Regions from separate parts of the Lactobacillus sp. wkB8 genome, predicted to be linked through region 2. Evidence: predicted binding sites of a transcription regulator. Region 2 holds the regulator's gene; the other holds the start of a gene.
The links. The regulator LexA, encoded in region 2, represses DNA repair genes until DNA is damaged. The targets are predictions, from matches to a motif close to CNAACANNTGTTNG.
Positions count from the first base shown of each region.

Region 1: LACWKB8_RS00785 (replication-associated recombination protein A) is a predicted target of LexA. The motif match lies at 7,071-7,084, and genes of this name have one in related genera.

Region 1 covers NZ_CP009531.1:164,355-174,453, forward strand. The annotation lists gene LACWKB8_RS00760 (SLAP domain-containing protein) at 1-674, opposite strand, end outside; gene LACWKB8_RS00765 (BspA family leucine-rich repeat surface protein) at 853-2,694, shown strand; gene LACWKB8_RS00770 (hypothetical protein) at 2,762-3,547, opposite strand; gene LACWKB8_RS00775 (SLAP domain-containing protein) at 3,757-5,280, opposite strand; gene LACWKB8_RS00780 (SLAP domain-containing protein) at 5,477-7,000, opposite strand; gene LACWKB8_RS00785 (replication-associated recombination protein A) at 7,161-8,483, shown strand; gene LACWKB8_RS00790 (hypothetical protein) at 8,632-8,943, opposite strand; gene LACWKB8_RS00795 (hypothetical protein) at 9,296-9,667, shown strand; gene LACWKB8_RS00800 (alpha/beta fold hydrolase) at 9,922-10,099, shown strand, end outside.
Region 2 covers NZ_CP009531.1:1,140,430-1,150,528, reverse strand. The annotation lists gene rplS (50S ribosomal protein L19) at 1-278, shown strand, start outside; gene LACWKB8_RS05365 (nucleoside phosphorylase) at 380-1,144, shown strand; gene LACWKB8_RS05360 (hypothetical protein) at 1,362-1,661, opposite strand; gene LACWKB8_RS05355 (MerR family transcriptional regulator) at 1,722-2,081, shown strand; gene lexA (transcriptional repressor LexA) at 2,112-2,735, opposite strand; gene LACWKB8_RS05345 (DUF896 domain-containing protein) at 2,881-3,129, shown strand; gene LACWKB8_RS05340 (YneF family protein) at 3,198-3,413, shown strand; gene LACWKB8_RS05335 (ABC transporter ATP-binding protein) at 3,484-5,238, shown strand; gene LACWKB8_RS05330 (ABC transporter ATP-binding protein) at 5,241-7,031, shown strand; gene LACWKB8_RS05325 (FAD-binding oxidoreductase) at 7,156-8,556, shown strand; gene LACWKB8_RS05320 (cyclopropane-fatty-acyl-phospholipid synthase family protein) at 8,624-9,799, opposite strand; gene LACWKB8_RS05315 (1-acyl-sn-glycerol-3-phosphate acyltransferase) at 9,886-10,099, opposite strand, start outside.

The sequences.
Region 1 (10,099 bases), 950 kb from region 2:
GTAACCCCATTGTAAGTTAGAGGATAACCATCTAAGCTTGCCACGTTATAGGCTTTGACATAGCGATTTTTACCAATGGCATAATAATTTTTCCCTTTAATTTTTGTAAGAGGAAGGTAGAAAAAGTGCTCATCGTTATCTGATTTAAAGTATTTACTATAATAGTATTTCGGCTTTGACTTAACTTGTTTAACTTTGCCCTGATACTTAACAATAGCGCGCTTAGGTAAAGTATAGCCACTCTTGTTACCGGCTTTAGTATATACAGCTGATTTCTGTAATAAAACCAATTTGCCCTTTTTGCTGTTCTTACCATTGACTTCTTTAATATCCGCCATACTAATGTAGCAACCATCACCAATATTATAGAATTTTTGTCCATTAATTATTTTGGTGCCGTAATATTGCATAACATCTGCATTAAATCCTGGAATGTACTTATAGCCATTGGCATCATCTTCAGCATAAGGCAGATATTTGTTCTTGTTTTTAATTTTATGACCATATTTATTATAAAGATGGGCATCATAGATTAACGTGATTTTACCCTTTGCGGTCTTTTTACTGCTTTTGGCAGCTGCAACTGTATGTATTTGATTGCAATTTGCTAAAAAAGGTGTGACGACCAATGCCAAAGCCGTAATCGCCAAACAGATTTTTTTGGTAAGTTTCATGATTTACCTCCTTACTAATCCTTTCTACTAAATTTATTATAACCTAATATAGGTGCAGCAATACATGTCTTACAGTAAAAGAATAATAGTCTGGCAAAGTTTAACTTAAGTTTTAAATTATTAATTAGTTTTAAGTAAAATACCCGTATAATTAGGGTAAGAGAAAAGAGGTGTCAAGATGAAATTACCCATTTTAATCAAGTTAAAAAAGACAGGTGCAGGCTTGGCAGCAATGGCATTAGGTTTAGTCGTAACGTTGCACACCAATTTAAATGTGGCTGCCGCAACAGAACCTCCTACTGCTGTCCCAGTTAGTGCGACAGGTTTGCCAGCTGATGCTGGTCTGTGGACTGGCACTGATGGCAGCTGCACATGGAAATATGACATTATTACCAGAACCCTGCGGATTAGTGGCGCGCAAAAGGATAGTCAATTATCAAGTACACCGTTTTTAAAGCAGTTTAAATGGTCTGGTAATATTGAGCATATTGTGTTTGAAACACCGGTTCAAATGGCTCCGAACTCGGCAGAAAAGTTTTCCGATCTTGAGCATTTGAAGGATATTACGGGCCTCGACAAAGTTGATACTAGTCAAGTGACAAATATGGCTTTTCTTTTTGCCAATGACCAAGCCCTAACTAAAGCTGATGTGAGTCACTTTGATACCAGCCAAGTGACTAGTATGGAACGAATGTTTGACAGCACAGCACTAACAGAAGTAGATTTGAGCGGTTTTAATACCAGCAAAGTCACTAATATGAGTGGTATGTTTAGAAACAGCTCGATGAAACATCTTAATCTGAATAATTTTGCTACCAGCCAAGTGACCAATATGGCAGATATGTTTGCGGATAGCGATGTGGCAGAACTTAATCTTGCTAATTTTAATACCGGTAATGTCACTAACATGGCTGGTATGTTTGCTGGAGTAAAGGTTCCTGAACTAAATCTTAAGCACTTTAACACTAGTAAAGTTAATAATATGTCTGGTATGTTTTCCAGTACCCAAAATCTGTCAAGTCTTGATTTGAGTAATTTTGATACCAGTCAAGTGACTGATATGGCGGAAATGTTTAGGGGTAGCACTGTTACTCACTTAAATTTGGTTAATTGGGACACCAAAAATGTCACCAGTATGAAAAATATGTTCCAAGGGTGTTCTAATTTAACTAAACTTGACTTAAGTGGCTTTAATACCAGTAATGTTACAGATATGTCTGGTATGTTTGCAAAATTCGCCCATTTGGATCAGCTAAATTTCGGTCACTTTGATACGAGTAAAGTTAAAGATATGAAAGAAATGTTCGCATACAATCCAGCTGTTACTAGTTTGGATTTAAGTAGTTTTGATACCAGCAACGTTACTAATATGATCTCGCTGTTTTCTGGAGACAGCTCTTTGGCTAAACTCAATTTAACGGGCTGGAATACCAAGAACGTACGCTGGATGAATTCAATGTTCAGTGGCGACAGCAGTCTAAAAGACATTGACTTGAGGCACTTTAATACTGCCAAAGTTACTGATATGCTTAGGATGTTTAAGGGTGCAAAAAGTCTGGAGCAGCTTGACCTGCATACTTGGGATACACGTCAGGTTACCAGGGTCAGCCAAATGTTTATGGACTGTGATAATCTTGTTTTTGTTGATTTGCGTGGCTGGCAGTTACCAAAAGTGTATGATTCAACGGAAATGTTTACTAATGATCAGAAACTCGCTGGAGTTGATTTAAGCCATTTTAATATTCATAATAGTCAGATTTTGAAAAATGCTGGTAATCCTAAAGGATTTGTTGTCAAGCTCGGTCATTACCGCTTACGTAAGAGTTCAGGAGTAGGTCAAGGATTTAAGCATATCCAAGCAGTAGGCAAAGGCACAATTAGAAAGCCGAAAGGCAAGAAATATACTGCAAAACAATTGCTAAAACTGTATAACCATTCGGCTAAAAAGAGTCCTAAAGAAACTTATGTTATGTATAATGGCAAAAAGCCGCAGCTGCCTAAAGGGTTCAAACTTAAATAATACAAAAAAGGCTAGTTCGTTTTAACTACGAATTAGCCTTTTGTTTTATTAGTGAGAGCACTGAAGATTATTTTAATTTGCCTTCATTAATAAGCTCAGCGTCACGAATTGCAAGTTTCTTGTTATGTGCTTCATGACCTTTATCAGATAGATTAGAATTAAACTTGTACCCACGTTTCTTCAAAGCTTTAATATCGCTTTTAATTAATGATGTATCAACCTGTGGGTGTTTCTTGTAATAGTTATAATCGTATAAATAATCACCATATTCTACAACATCACTCCATCCAACATGCTGTTTAGGTGCTTTTGCTTTCTTTGGCTTTTGTACAGGTTGTGGCTTTAAATCGCCTGATGGTTTAGTAGTAGGAACATCTTTCTTAATTTGTCTCTTTAACCACTTAATTTCAGCGTTAAGACAGTTCTTGAAAGTCTTGGCATACTTAGTCTTATAATTTTTAAAATGCTTCAAGGTCTTCTTGTAAAGGGCTAATTTTTTAGCCTTATTCGTTAACTTTTGCCCCTTCTTGACGTTCTTATTGAAATAATTATTTGCTTTTTGGTGGCGTTTTGACCAAGTTTTCTTAGTTTTGTGGATATTGGTCTTTGGTTCAGCTACAGGGCAAGATATTTCTGATGTTAATACGTGGGTATCTTGGATAGGTTGCGAAATTGGTTCAGCTACAGGAGTTTCAGTTTTATCTGTTGCACTTGTGTCTGGATTATTTGTATTAGTATTTGTTTGATTAGTTGCAGCGACATCTGCTAAAACAGCTGAAGTTTGACTAATAATTGGCGCTAAAACGGTAATACCCGCGACAGCTGCAACAATAATATTTTTATGTAATTTCACTTTGATTTACTCCTTTAAATTTGATTTTAATAACCTTTATCACTAAGCCTATCACAACTTTTTATCAGTTTATAGCTACTTTTTAATAATTAGTAACTGATAAATTAGCATTAAACTGATAGTCTCGTTTTTGCCAGGCTCTACATATTGTCTATTATATTTGCTTGGACTATTTTTGTAAAACTAATATTGCTCAAGCCAGTAGACATTTAATCACCCGGCGGAGTAGACATAGTTGTCAGCTGTTTTTTAGCGGTTTTAACGTACCAGACAGCTTCATCTACCTGCGTAACAGTTGCCTTATCAGACCTTAACGTAGCAGAAGCGTTTCTTAAGGCACAATCATAATTAGACATGAGATTATCATAGGCGCTATTTTGTGCTAGATCTTTTCCTTCGTTAAAAAGTGTGAGCAGTTCCTGCTTATCAGCTCCTGTCGCAATCTTTTGCCCATTTTCAGCCTGCTCAATCGTATTCAGTGCTTTTAGCTTTAACCCGCTGACGTATTTCACATCATTCACCTTAATAAAGTTATTGCCATAGATTAATGCTTGCTTTTTTGCAGGGTAAGTTGGTTCTGAATTTGGCACCGGGTTTGGTTGGTTGGCATCAATCACACTAGCGTCACTGTAATTTAAACAATGATAAAACAGTTCCGCCTTATTTTCCTCAGGTACCCAGAGATACATTATGCCATCAACTGTTAGATTACTGTATTGCGGCTTTATAATACGTTTACCAATTGTCTTGCCAGATGTGTCATAAAGTTCAACGCTGTTGTCTGTCACTGGCGTAACGTAAGTATAAACTAAGTCGCGATAGTCAATGATAGGCAAATTCTTTTTCAATTTAACATCATCTTCATCAACATATTCATCCGGATAGTCGTGCAGTCTGTAAAGATAACCCTCAAAGCCATCATTTTGGTAAGGAATAACAGTTAAATCAAGTTTAATCTTCTGTCCTTTTTTCAGTTTACGTTTAACGGCAGAATAATTTACCGTTATGCTGGCGGTGTTCTTAAGAACAGTCGCTGACGAAACACCGTTGTAGCGAGCAATGTGACCGTTAATATAGCCGACGTTGGCTGCTTTAATGTAACTGTTATGTCCTAAAGAGTAAAAATATTTTCCTTTTATTTTGTGGGCAGGTACGTATTTGGGCTGGAAGTACCTTGCGACATCATTAAGGTAGTAAAAATATTTGGGTGTTTTGGTAGCAGTCTTAGCTTTTCCCTGGTACTTAACAACTGTATTAGTTCTAAGTTTCTTTCCCGTTGTTTTGCCAGTCTTGGTGTAAATCAGTGCATCGTGTTTGATAGTCAATTTACCTTGTGTGATATTGCGCCCATTGACTTTTAAAACATTAGCACTATTAATATAATAGTTATGCCCCAAGTGGTAAAACTTTTGCCCGTTAATTTTTTTAGTGCCGTAGTAGGGATAATTGGTTCTACTGTCATCATCATAAACTATCATTTCTGTAGTCAAATAGCCCTTGGGATCAGCGCTAAAGCCGTTAGGAATGTTATAGCTATGTGTACCCCGATTTTGCTTCAATTTTATTTTATGGCCTGACGGGTTGTAAACATAATCGCTCTCAAGCAGCGTGACTTTTCCTTTGGCTTTCTGAGCAGCTTCTACTGTTTGGGGGTTAGCGGTATATGGCAAAAATAGAGTGGTGGATAGGGCCAGGGCTGTTAAGCCAATGCCAACTTTCTTGAAAAATTTCATTTTATGACCTCACAAAAAACGCTTAGGTTAATATCATTGTACCCTAAACTGATATTTAAAATTGTTTTATTATATAAATTACCTAAACTTTTGCGTGGCTTTCAATATTTTCGCGTGATTTAGTTAGTTTTCAAATTAAGCAATAAAAATAGAGTTAAACCACTCTTATTTGGTGGACTAACTCCATTTTTTTAATTTAACTCCATTCAGCGAAGTTTAAAGTACTTAATTGAATTTTGGTTGTGTCAAGTAGCCAAATTGCCTGCTTTACTTGAGCAATCGTTGCTTTTGGAGATTGTAAAACAGAAGAAGCAATCATCAAAGCATTATTATAATTACTTACTGCACTTTGTTGCTCACACTTAACATTCTTGTTATTCTTATTTTCCTCAAATTTTCTTTGTAATTCTTGCTTATTCTTATCTGTTGCTACTTTCTGATCGTTCTCAGCATCTTTAGCAGTATTGAGAGGGGTAAGTTTAATTCCACTGGCAAAAGTAACATCACTAGCTTTGACAAAGCTGTTAGTATAACGCATCTTATCTTCTGTCGATTCAATTAGTTTATTGTTTTTATCAAACTCTGGTTTTTTAAGGTCAGTGCCGTCGTTATTAACAAAATAGTTTCTGTCTATTCTGTAGGTTAAAAAGTGATAAAACAGTTCTGCTTTGTTTTCGCTAGGTACCCATAAGTAATAAAGACCATCAACGGTCAAGGGGTTTTGCTTACGGTTCCTGTAACTGATACCTGTTGGAGTACCGTCAAAATTATAGAATTTAGTATTTGTCGTAGTATTAGGCCTTACATAGGTGAATGTCAGTTCATCGTAACTTGATGTTGGCAAATAGTTTCTCAATTTAATGTAACTTTGAGCAACATATTCGTTAGGATAATCGTGCAGGCGATAGATATAGCCTTCAAAGTCTTCTGCCCAAGGCTCAACCGCTAAATCAACTTTAATTTTTTGCCCCTTTTTTAGAACGTGCTTAGTAGAATCATTGGTTAATGTTTGAGTTGTCGTCTTTTTGAGAACAGTGGCATAGCTAACGCCATTATACATAAGAGGATATCCATCTATACTATCAACGTTATTTGCTCTAATATAACGATTCTTCCCTATTGCATAACAGTCTTTACCATTAACTGTTTCTGTCGGCAAGTAATAAAAGGTTGTCTTTTGCTCAGAAACGTTAAATTTTGCAAAGTAATATTTTTGCTTGGATTGAGTTTGCTTAACCTGACCCTGATAGTTAACGACTGATTTAACTGGTAGAGTCTTGCCTTTTAGTTTACCGGTTTTAGTATAGATTGCAGATCTGTGATTCAAAACCAGCTTACCGGTCTTAAAGCTTTTGCCGTTAACGTTATTGACATCACCGTCATTAATATATTCTCCTTGACCAATTTTATAGTATTTTTGCCCATTAATCATTATTGTGCCGTAATAATCTAAGGAGTCGACATCAAAAGAAGAAACATAGCAGAATCCATTAACATCTGCTTCGATTACAGAATAATTCCCGTTTTTTCTTGCTTTAAGTCTTTGACCATATTGATTATATACGGGTGCGTCATTGACTAAAGTAATTCTGTTTTTAGCTAGTTTTTGTGTTTTTGGCGCAGCTTGCACTGTTTGAATATGATTTAGACTTGGCAGCAGCGGACTAATTGTCAACACTGTTGCGGCTAAGCCAAGACCAATTTTCTTGAAAAATTTCATATCTTCACCTCATTATATGTGACTTTATAACCAATATAATTATAACGCAAACTAGTTATTAAAATCAGAGCAAACAGACGTTCATTTATTTTTGCTAGCGAACAAATACTTGTATAATTAGGTTAGTAAGTATCTAGAAGTAAATAAAGAAGATGTAATGATGAAGCAAGAATCATTATTTGCAAACAGTGGGCAAAATGAACCATTGGCTAACCGCGTACGTCCCCAAAATCTAGATCAGTTTGTAGGACAAGAACAGCTGCTGGGACCGGGAAAAATTTTGCGAGAAATCATTGATAATGACCAGGTTTCCTCAATGATTTTTTGGGGACCACCGGGAGTCGGCAAAACGACTTTGGCTGAAATAATTGCCCGGCAGAGTCAAGCGAGCTTTTTTAATTTTAGTGCGGTTGACAGCAGCATTACTAAAATCCGCAAAATTATGAGGCAGGCTGAAGCAGAACACGAAGTGGGGCAAAAAACGCTGGTATTTGTAGATGAAATCCATCGCTTTAATAAAGCACAACAAGATGCTTTTTTACCCTATGTTGAACGTGGCAGTATCACGTTAATTGGCGCCACGACCGAAAATCCTTCCTTTGAAGTTAATTCGGCACTGCTTTCACGCTGCAAGGTTTTTGTCTTAAAACCGCTTGAAGTCAAAGATATTATCAAGTTATTGCAAAATGCTTTGCGCAACCCTAACGGTTTTGGCAAATTAACCGTTAAAATCAGTGAGCAGGAGATTGAAGCCATTGCCAAATTTGCCAACGGTGATGCCAGAACTGCTTTAAATACGTTAGAGATGGCGGTTTTAAATGGCAACAAAAGTGGTAATACGATCGCTGTGACTATGGACAGTCTGGGGCAATTAATCACACAAAAGTCAGTCTTGTATGATAAAGACGGGGAAGAACACTACAATATTATCTCCGCTTTGCATAAATCAATGCGTAACAGCGATGTAGACGCGGCAATTTATTGGCTGTCGCGCATGCTTGAAGGTGGAGAAGATCCGCTTTATATTGCACGTAGACTAGTGCGCTTTGCCAGCGAAGATATTGGCTTGGCAGATACTAATGCGCTGAATGTGGCGGTCAACGTCTTTCAGGCTTGCCAATTTATAGGGATGCCGGAATGTGATGTGCATTTGACAGAAGCTGTGATTTATCTGTCACTTGCTCCGAAATCAAACGCAGTTTATAAGGCTAGACTAGCTGCTGAAGAAGATGTTAAGAAGACTATTGATGAACCAGTACCTTTGCAGATTCGCAACGCCCCAACTAAGTTAATGAAAGATTTAGGCTATGGTAAAGGTTACCAGCTGGCGCATTATGCTAAAGACAAGTTAACGACAATGAAAACTATGCCACCAAGTTTAGAGGGACACGAATATTATTTGCCAACCTCGCAGGGTCATGAAGACCGTTTTAAAAAGAGGCTGGAACAAATTAAAGAATGGCACAAAGAACACGATGATTAAGGCGCAGCTTTTAAAGTCTAGCCTCATTAGTTTTAATTACCGGGACACTGCTATTTGAGCATCAACTAAAAAGCGGGCAAATCACAATTTAAGTGGTTTGCCTGTTTTCGTGCTCTTTCTTTTTTGTGGCGATATTTATTTAAATTTATTATTTAACGAAAAGCATATTGCCTGAAGCCCACATAATGTAAAAAAACAGAATAACGCCAATTATTAGAGCTAATAGCCAACCTAAAACCAAACTTATAATAAAGGTAATATGTTTGTGTTGAAAAAATGTTGTCAATACTTCCGCCAAAGCTGATAGTAGAAGACCTAAGGCGCAAACGCTTAAATCAACAGATTTGAAAAACGGTAAGATTAAAACCAATAAGAATGCGCCTAATACAATAAACCATAAATATTTATAGCCATGATCTTGTAACAGTTGTTCTTTTATCGTAGTCTGGTTTCTGGTCATTATCGATAGTTCCTCTAATCATGATGTTGTCAAAATTTATTATGCACAAAGCAATATTAAGTTTTTCACAGATACAAGAAACAGTTATAATTTAATTTAAGCTTTTAGTTATATCAGTGATAATAATTACTTATAGGTTAGTACATAAATATTAAATTGTAAAATTTTTAATTAGAGATAAATTAAGCTGATTTTTGACCAATCTGAAACAGATACAATAGCTGATATTTCTAACGGAACAACTGCAGTGACTAATAGAACCTTTGATTAATACCACATTTCATTTATAATTATAAATAATAAAATAATTAAAATAATTCGAAAAAGAAAGGCTGTGGGAAATAAGATGAAAATGAAATTAGCAAGAGCTGCTTTACTATTGTTGTGTCCATTTGGAATGGCGCTTTTTTTCTCCAATAAGCCGAACTATAACTTAATATGGTCAATTAGTGCGTTCATCATGACAATAATTGCTACAGCTTGGTTTGAAGTAAAAGAAGATACATTTATTGACCAAGTCGAAAATGATTTAATTTACTGTTTGGCATTACAAGGCGTACCCATTAGTTTTGAAACTTTATATTTATTGAATATGACAGATGAGCAAGAAGACCACCCGTTATTGATACTCTTGATTATTGTCTTAAATTTAATCTGTGTGTTCTTATTTGACTATTTACTTAATCGAGTTAAATTTTACAAGGCTGAAGGTAAAAATGAGTAAAATTTAACAGGATTTGAGTACCAGGCATATAAAAATGCTTGGTACTTTTTTCTAGCGTAAAGTTCGTCAGATTATTTGATATATATCGGTTTTTTAGTTTAGAGTAGTAAAAGTTACGAACTTTTATTTGATAAAAATTGCGTCAGCCTTGTAAATATAATTTGCAATTTACAAAGCAGAGACATTAATAATATACTTAAATAAAGTAGCAGTGTATGCATAATAACAAGCGATTATATGAATATAGGCAAAAAATGAGTAGCACATCAGTAATAGAAAACGTCATAATTAACGGCACTAAACTTTATTTTTCAATTAGTTCAAAGCAAGGCCGGAAACCAATCATTTTATATTTGCATGGTGGACCGGGTGATGCCTGCATCCCCTTGACCAAAAAATTTAATAGCGAACTAGAAGATCATTTTATCTTTG
Region 2 (10,099 bases):
ACACAGTTCGTGTTCATGTTCGTGTTGTTGAAGGCTCACATGAACGTATTCAGATGTTTGAAGGCGTAGTTATCAAGCGTAAGGGAACTGGTATTGGTGCCAGCTACACTGTACGTAAGATCGCATCTGGTGTTGGTGTTGAGCGTACTTTTCCAGTAAACGATCCACGTGTTGCCAAGGTTGAAGTATTGCGTCACGGTCGTGTACGTCGTGCTAAACTTTACTACTTACGTGATCGTCACGGCAAGTCTGCTAGAATTGCAGAAAAGCGTCGTTAAATTAACGCTTAAGTAAAAGAGAATCATTCCATAAAGGGATGATTCTCTTTTTTGTTTATGTTAAAATCTTCAGCAAAATATTTTTTATGGAGGGTAGAATTATGAATGAACCATTTTTATTAAATTTTGATACTAGTCCAAATGCAGTTTTAGAACCAGAGCACGAAAAAGAAATTAATCACTTTCATTTTCAACCTAAATTGCTGTTTGCATTTTTAACTACAGCTGCAATCAATCAATTTTTAGCTTGTCACCCTCATAAACAAGTGGGATTTTTTGAATGTTTTGAAGGAAAAACTCCCATTTATGAAGTTGATTTAGATGGAGCAAAGTTTACCCTTTGTCAGGCTAAAATGGGGGCCGCGGCCGCTGTGCAACTGTTAGATTGGTTAATAGGTTACGGTGTTAAACAGATTTTAGCAACTGGCTCAGCAGGTTGTTTGGTTGATTTACCAGAAAATTATTTTCTCGTGCCTATAAAAGCCATAAGAGACGAAGGTACGTCATTTCATTATTTAAAACCAGGAACATTTGTCGCATTAGAATCTGCATTTTTAGACAAAACAAAAAAGCTAATGAACGGAAATGGTTTTACGGTTAAAGAAGTAACTACGTGGACTACTGATGGTTTTTTTAGAGAAACTGCCAAGAAAGTAAAACAGGCTAAAGCACTGGGCGCCTCATGTGTTGAAATGGAATGTGCAGCGCTCGCTGCTTGTGCACAATTTAGAGGGGTCGACTTTGCACAAATATTATTTACAGCAGATTCTCTTAAAGATGTAAAAAAGCATGAAGAAAGAGGCTGGGGCAGGGATGCTCATGAAGCAGCAATTAGTTTAGCTGCTAATATCATTAGTGAAATTTGACCAAGTTTGTGAAAAAATACTACTGTGGAACCAAGGTGAAACAGCCACATAATTCACAAGGTATCTAAATACATGCCTAATAATCAACGTTTTTACTTATAAAAATTTGTGAAAGCAAATATAGCATTGCTTGTGGAAAGTTAATTTTTTCCTTTTGTAAGAGTATTTTAAGCCGTTTTAAGATAGTCATAAAAATGACTAAAAGATACTTGCTAGCTTAGAGAAACCTTAAATTTAGCCAGATTAAGGCTACGGTTAAAATGAGTCTTATGAACCAGTGAATCCAAGTAATTTGGTGATGGAGAGAAAAACCATTTGCTAAAGCGGTAAGTAAAAGTGCTACTAGAAATATAGTAGTTAAAAGTGGTATCTTTAGAATACATCCAGAAATAACGCCTATTGCAAACAAAACGTTAATCATGATCAACCAAATTGGTAGACTAGTGATTAGCAGAAAGCTGGCGCTAATCATAAGAGCACCATAGATAATAGTTAAAGAGATTGTTAGATATGACATTTTAATACCTCCTGCTAAAATTTAATCATCTGGGGTCGACCCTACATCAAGGGGATAATTATGTATTTGAAAGAATTTATCCAAAAGGAAAATACTACACGTGATACAGTTAGACATTATATCTACTTAAACTTATTAACTCCTGCTCGTAAGGGAAGAAACTATTGGTTTACTGAAAACGAATGTGATATTTTTGAAGCAGTAAAAGAGTTTCAAGACTTGGGTTTTTCACTGCAAGAAATTAAGGAAATAAAAAAACTACACGATGAATCGTGTAGTACTGAAAAGCAGCGTAAGCAAAACTTAAAATTGATTGCAGAAAAAATCACTACTATATCTGCCAAAATTAACAAATTAAAAATGCAGAAAAAGGTACTGGGAGAAGTAGGAGAAATTTTACAGAAAAAAAAGCACTATTGAATCAAGAGAAAAATAGTGCAAATTTTTAACTTAAACTATTGAACTCCGATAAAGACCAACAACTTTACCCAGGATATGTACACTGGATAAGATAATTGGATCCATCGTATCATTTTCAGGTTGTAGGCGATAATGACCTTTTTCCTTATAAAAGCGCTTGACAGTAGCTTCATTTTCATCAGTCATTGCTACTACTATCTCACCGTTAATTGCCGTACTTTGCTTGCGGACAATGACATTATCACCATTTAAAATACCAGCATTAATCATACTTTCACCGTGAACTCTCAACATGAAGAGGTCACCAGCATCATTAGCTAAATCAGGCGGCAGAGGAAAATAATCTTCGATATCTTCAACTGCCAAAATCGGTTGACCAGCTGCCACATCACCAATAACAGGAATTTCATTAGGCTTGATGCCAATAGCTTTTTTGCCTTCTTCAGTTATTTCAAGAGCTCGGGGCTTCGTTGCATCTTTAATTAAATATCCTTTACGCTCTAAACGAGATAAATGTCCGTGAACGGTAGAAGTTGACGATAGGTCAACTGCATGGCAAATTTCACGAACAGTTGGTGGAAAGCCGCGATCTGCCACGGTTTCATAAATATAACGTAAAATTTGTAACTGCTTGGTATTTTGTTTCGTCGTCATTGTAATCTCCAGTATTTTAAACGTTTTCTTGATACTATTTATTTTAGCAGATTTATTTTGATACTACAAACAAATGTTCTGAAAAATCTTAAACTTTTTTTATTACCAAAAATAAGGTAGACTTTCATAATTGAGAGGTGCGAAAATGACAGAAGATAATGAACAAAAATTAATTAATCGTATTAATGAACTTTATCATAAGAAAAAAAGCAGTGGTTTGACTGCTGCAGAGGAAAACGAAAGAAAAAAATTACATCAGGAATTTATTAAAAATTTCAGAGCTGGTTTTAAACAAGATGTTGAGAATTTGGTCATTATTGATAAAAATGGCAAGGAAATAACATCTGAAAAAGCCAAAAAAGCACAACGTCAGAAAGGTTTAAGAAAAGATTAACTTTGACCTTTAATTTTACTTAATTTTTAGGTAAGATATACCTATTGGACAAATTGAGGTGATTTTTTATGAAATTGGGTTTAGCTATTTTTTTAATTGTTATAGCACTTTTATTAGGCCTAGTCGGTGGTTTTTATGGTGCAAGAGCATATATGAAAAAATACTTTAAGGATAATCCGCCAATTAGTGAAGATATGATTGTTGCTATGATGTCACAAATGGGACAAAAACCTTCAGCCAAGAAGGTTAACCAAGTGATGAACATGATGAAGCACCAAAAATAAAAATTTGCTAAATTGAAATAAAGGCGGAGCGTATGTCTCCGTTTTTTTATTGTTAATGTTCAGGTGAAACATGGGAATATTTTTTAAATTAGGTTGGTTTTTTAAAAAGGAAAAAAAGCGTTACCTTATTGGTGTCACATTTTTGGCACTTACTTCTATTGTAAATTTAGTGCCACCTCGGATTTTGGGTTTGATGGCGGATCAATTAGACCGTGGTCATATTAGTTGGGAGCAATACGGACTGCTTATTTTGGCAATTATTTTTGCCGCACTTTTACTTTATGGCTTCCGCTATTTTTGGCGTAAGCAAATTTGGGGCGGTGCTGCTGAGTTGGAGCTGCAAATGCGGTCTAAATTGTTTAGTCATTTTATGGCAATGGATCGCACGTTTTATCAGCGTCACCGGACTGGCGACTTAATGGCTCATGCCACTAACGATGTTTCCGCAATTCAGGAAGTTGCAGGAGAGGGCGTTTTAACGCTAGTTGACTCGCTTATTATGAGTGTTTCCACCATGGTTGCCATGATTGCTTTTGTTGACTGGCGCTTAACCATTGTGGCTTTACTGCCTTTACCATTCTTAGCTTGGGGTGCTTGGAAATTAGGTGATCGTCTGCACGATGCTTTTGATAAATCTCAAGCTGCTTTCTCCAAGCTGAATAACAAAACGCAAGAATCTGTTTCTGGCATCAAGGTACTTAAAACTTTTGGGCAAGGCAAGGAAGACACGGAAGCCTTTGACCAGATGATTGATGAAACCATTAATATTAATAAAAAAGTATTTAAATGGGATTCACTGTTTGACCCTCTGGGAACTTTACTTATTGGACTAACATACACAATAACTATTATTTATGGTGGCTTGCTAGTTTTAAATAAAGTATTGACAATCGGGCAACTGGTTTCATTTATCGCATATATCGGCAACATGGTTTGGCCAATGTTTGCAATTGGCTACCTTTTTAATATCTTGGAACGCGGGAGCGCCAGTTATGACAGAGTTGAAAAATTGCTAAATGAAAAATCAGAAATTACGGATAAATACGCAGACCAGAGCCTCTCAGCAAAAGATATTGCGGGCAATTTGGAATATCACGTTAAATCTTTTGCCTATCCTGATGAACCAACAGTACCAGTATTAAAAAACGTTAATTTTACTTTGCATACAGGACAGACTTTAGGACTGGTAGGAAAAGTTGGTGCTGGAAAAACTACCATTATTCAATTACTACTGCGTGAATTTGACAAATATGACGGTGAAATTACTTTAAATGGTCATGACATCAGAGAAATTCCTCTTAATGTATTATTGCGTCAAATTTCTTATGTACCGCAGGATAATTACCTCTTTTCGACTAGTATCCAAAAAAACATCGCCTTTTCTAAAGCTGACAGCGATGAGAGTGCCATTGTATCTGCAGCTAAGAAAAGTGATTTGCACAATGATATTTTACAAATGCCAGGTGGCTACAATACTTTAGTTGGTGAAAACGGTGTTTCATTATCTGGAGGACAAAAGCAACGGATGTCAATTGCTCGCGCGCTTCTTAAGCAAAGTCAAATTCTGGTTTTGGATGACGCTTTATCAGCGGTTGATGCCAGAACTGAAATGGCAATATTAAAATCTTTAAGAAAAGAGCGCCAAGGTAAGACGACATTGATTGCAACGCATAGGTTGACTTCTGTAATGAATGCGGATTTAATCTTGGTTCTCAAAGATGGTCAAATTGTTGAACGCGGCACACACGATGATTTATTGAAATTGAACGGATGGTACGCTGATATGTGGCAAAGACAGGAATTAGAAGACAAGGTGGGTGAATAAATATGGATGATGAAAAATCTTTCCAGTCTGTTTGGTCTCAGGAAATTCCGGTAAAAGAACAACTTAGCATATTTAGACGACTTCTGCGTTTTGTCTTGCATTTTAAAAATGAAATGATAATCGCGGGCATTGGTGCTCTCCTTGTAAGTATTATTAATGTGCTATTGCCTTACGGTTTACAGTATTTTCTTGATAACTTCCTGGTTAAAACTGATGTAACAACACAGGTCATTTTATTTGCAGGTTTTCTTTACGCCTTCGGTTCAGTAATTAAAGGCATTCTGCAATTTACTTATGAATATTTTTTTGCTTTAGGTTCTGAAAAATCACTTGAAGGCTTGCGTGCTGAATTATACAAAAAGTTGCACACACTAGGGATGCGCTATTTTGACCAAACTCCAGCAGGTTCAATTGTTTCAAGAGTGACAAATGATACCATGACTTTGAGTAATTTCCTGACTGTTTTGTCAAGTGTTGTCATGTCATTCTTCTCTATCATTTCCGCCATGGTGGCAATGTTTTCAACAAATGTGACGGCCGGTTTTATAGTGTTGGCATTTTTACCACTGCTCTTAGTGATTATCTGGCAATATTCAAAAAGAAGTTCAAAACTTTATCGTAGTTATCGTGAAAGACTGAGTCGTATCAACACTAACTTAAACGAATCTATTGAAGGAGTCTCCTTAATTCAGCAGTTTAAGCAGGAAGATCGCATGACTAATAATTTTGAAGATGAAAACCATGCTTTGATGAAAACCAGGTTTGATATGATCAACCTTAATTCGCTCTTGCTTTCACCGTTAACTAGTTTGCTTTATTCCCTTGCTTTAGCCCTGACCCTAATGTACTTTGGTTTTCCTTTGAGAGAAACGTTTGTACCAGCAGGTGTGGTTTATGCCTTTTCACAATATATTTCGCAGTTCTTTAATCCAATTGCAAATATGATGGATCAAATGACTTTCTTCCAAGACGGAATTGTTGCCGGTAAAAGAATTTTTCGTATTTTGGACAATACTGATTATGAACCCCAACAGAATGCTGAAGCGGGTTTGACAATTAACCAGGGTAAGATTGAGTTCAAACATGTAAGTTTTTCTTATGATGGCAAGAACGAAATACTACATGATATCTCATTCACTGTTAATCCAGGCGAAACGTTGGGAATTGTGGGACACACCGGTTCCGGAAAAAGTTCTATTATCAACGTGATGATGCGCTTTTATGAATTTTATAAAGGCGAGGTCTTGATAGACGGAGTTGACATTAAGAAATATCCTAAAGAGGAATTACGTAAAAAATTAGGCTTAGTTTTACAGGAACCTTTTATGTTTTATGGTGATATTAATTCGAATATTCGCTTGTACAACAAAAATATCACTGATGAGCAGATCAAAGCAGCGGCCGAAACAGTTCAAGCTGATACTTTTATCGAAAACCTCCCAGGTAAATATCATGCTAAAGTTGGTGAAGGTGGTAGTGAATTCAGTCAGGGTCAAAGACAATTAATTTCATTTGCCAGGACTTTAGTAACTGATCCTAGAATTTTAGTTTTGGATGAGGCTACTGCAAATGTTGATACCGAAACGGAGACATTAATTCAACAAGGACTGAAACGCCTGCGTAAGGGTCGTACCACTTTAGCTATTGCACACAGGCTTTCAACGATTGTTGACGCAGACCAGATTATTGTTTTAAATGATGGTAAAATTGTTGAAAGAGGTAATCACGAAAAACTTCTTTCACAAAAAGGATATTATTATAATTTATACACGTTGCAAAATAGCCAAAAGTGAAAAAAAGCACAAGGATAAAAACTTGTGCTTTTTTGTAATTGCTATTGACAGCGTTTACATTATAGAGTAAATTTATCATGTTAGCAGTAGCTAAATTATGATTTTTTATAAGAAGGGAATTACAATGGAATATCATAAAATTAATCAAACTGATCTTGATAACTTAAGAAAATTCATTTCTGACCCAGAGAGATTTATTACCAAACCAACTACACACTGGGATCACGATCAATTTGGGACTGTAAAGGCCATGCCTGATTTAGTTATTCAACCAGTAACTAACGAAGAAGTTATGCATGTAGTTAAATATGCCAATGACAATAAAATACCTTTAGTTCCAAGAGGTAATTCAACTGGTTTAATGGGTGCTAACTTAGCAGTCGATGGCGGAATTTCACTTGACATGATTAAAATGAACAAGGTTTTGGAATATGATCCAGAAAGCTTGACCATGACTGTGCAAGCAGGTTTACGCTTAAAGGACCTTGATGAATACCTTGCAGATAAACCGTTTATGTACATGCCGGCACCTGCTATGCACTGGGCTACTATTGGCGGCAATGTTTCAACCAATGCTGGTGGACTTAAAGCTATCAAGTATGGAGTTACAAGAGAACATATCCGTGAAATCAAAGTAGTTTTGACTAACGGTAAATTGTATAAATTTGGCTCTAAAGCAGTTAAATCTTCATCTGGCTATTCGTTACGTGACCTAATTATTGGTTCAGAGGGTACTTTAGGCGTTGTCACAGAGGTAACAATTCGTCTTTACCCGAGACCGCACAAGTCAATTAATGCTATCATTCCATTTCCAACTTTAAATGATGCAATTAGATCTGTACCAGCAATTTTGAAGTCAGGTGTGGTACCAACTACAGTTGAATTTATGGGACGTAAAGTTGTTAAATTATGGGAAACTTACGCAAAAGATGAATTTCCAATTAAGCATGGTGATGGTTTTATCATTATCGGCTTAGATTCCTTCACAGAAAATGAATGGCGTGAAGAATTGAATGAAACTTTGGAAGCTGTCAAACCATTTAAAGCAGAAAAAGCAATTGTTTTAAGTGCTGACTCAGAAGAAGCTAAGAAGATTTGGAAATGCCGTGAAGAGTTGCTACTTGCTATTCAAAATTCAACACCTAAGATGGATGAAATTGATGTTTGTGTTCCAATTAATCATATTCCAGTAGTCTTGGACCGTATTGAAGAATTAGAAAAGCAACTAAATATCCGTATTCCAAACTTTGGTCATGCTGGAGACGGCAACTTGCACATTTACCTCTGCTCAGATGATATGACAGATGAAGAATATGCTAAAACCAGTGACAAAGTTATTTCTGAACTTTATAAAACTGCTAAATCTCTTGATGGTAATATGTCTGGTGAACACGGAATTGGTTATGCTAGAGCAAACTACTATGAAGACTTTTACGGTAAGGATTATACTGACTTACTGCGTAAGGTTAAGAGGTTATTTGATCCAAACTACATCGTTAACCCAGGTAAGATTTTTAAACCTTAAGTTTTAAAAATAGAAACTGAAATATAATGCAAAATAAAAAGCTGATAAATATTTATCAGCTTTTTTATTATTTAGCCAGCATATATTTTCGAGTCATCGGTAAGTTTTTACCAGAAGGACCCTTAGTTAGCAAATACTGTACTACATCAATATTGCCTGATTCAAAAGAAGCGGCGCAAGCTTGCAAGTACAAATCCCACATACGGGTAAAACGCTCACCCATATTTTTCTGAATTTCGTCTCGTTTGCTGTTAAAATTACTGTCCCAAATTTCCAAGGTTTTCTGATAATGTCTTCTAAGCATTTCCAGATCATCTATCTGCATGCCATTTTCAACTATATGGTTAACATTTTCGGTCAAACCGGGCACATAACCACCCGGGAATATATACTTATTGATCCAAGCATTTTTGGCTCCACCTTGTTGACGAGTAATGCCATGAATAAGAGCAATTCCGTCCTTCTTGAGGTACTTGGCTACATCAGCAAAATATTTTCCTAAATTTTCTTTACCAACATGTTCAAACATTCCTACAGAGGTAATGTAGTCCCAATGCTGATTTCCCAGTTCACGGTAATCTTCCAGTTTTACTTCTGCAACATCTTGCAAATTTTGATCGTAAATTTTCTTCTGGACTAGTTTATACTGTTCTTCACTGAGTGTGACACCAGTTACTTTTAAACCATATTCTTTAGCGGCAATTAGCATTAAAGTGCCCCAGCCACAGCCTATATCAAGTAAAGTTTTTCCTTTTTCAGGATGTAGTTTATTCAAGATATGATGAATTTTTGCCAACTGCGCAGCTTCTAAATCTTCGTTTCCATCTTCAAAATAAGCACATGAATAAGTTAAAGTAGGATCAAGCCATAATTTGTAAAAATCATTACCAATATCATAATGGCTTTGAACATCCTTTTCACTTTGTTCCTCAGTGTGTTTTTCTTTTGGTAGGAACTTGCGGAATTTACTTGAGCGCATAAAACTACCGGCACTTTCATAAGCACCACAAATTAATTTTTGCAGACTGCCTTTAATCTCAATTTTTTTATCCATGTATGCTTCTCCTAAAGCAAGGGAAGCATTTTTAGAAATAGCACTAGTCGGTATCTTTTCATTGAAAATAATCTCTATATCTGGAGTACCATTTCCGTAAACTTCACTTTTACCATCCCAGTATGTCACCTTGACAGGAAAGGGAAAAGATTTGCTTAACATAGTCCTGTAAAAAGCTTTTTCCAACAATTTTAAATTCCTCCGTCTAGATTTTCTACAATAATATTCTAACACTCGTTTTGAAAAAAAGACTTGGAGATTGTGTACTATAATTTTTATCTGGGTAGATAGTGAAAATTGGGATCTTGTTCGTGATCAATTTTATCCCAGGCTTTTTTCAACTTATTATCAAGTATTGCTTCATTTTCATGAGTTAGTTTTATTTTACGATCAACCATAAATGGCTCACCAAAACATACTTCTAAAGGCTGCCGCTTTAATAAACCGGTAAATGTTAGAGGACCTTGATAAACTACGGGTACAATCGGC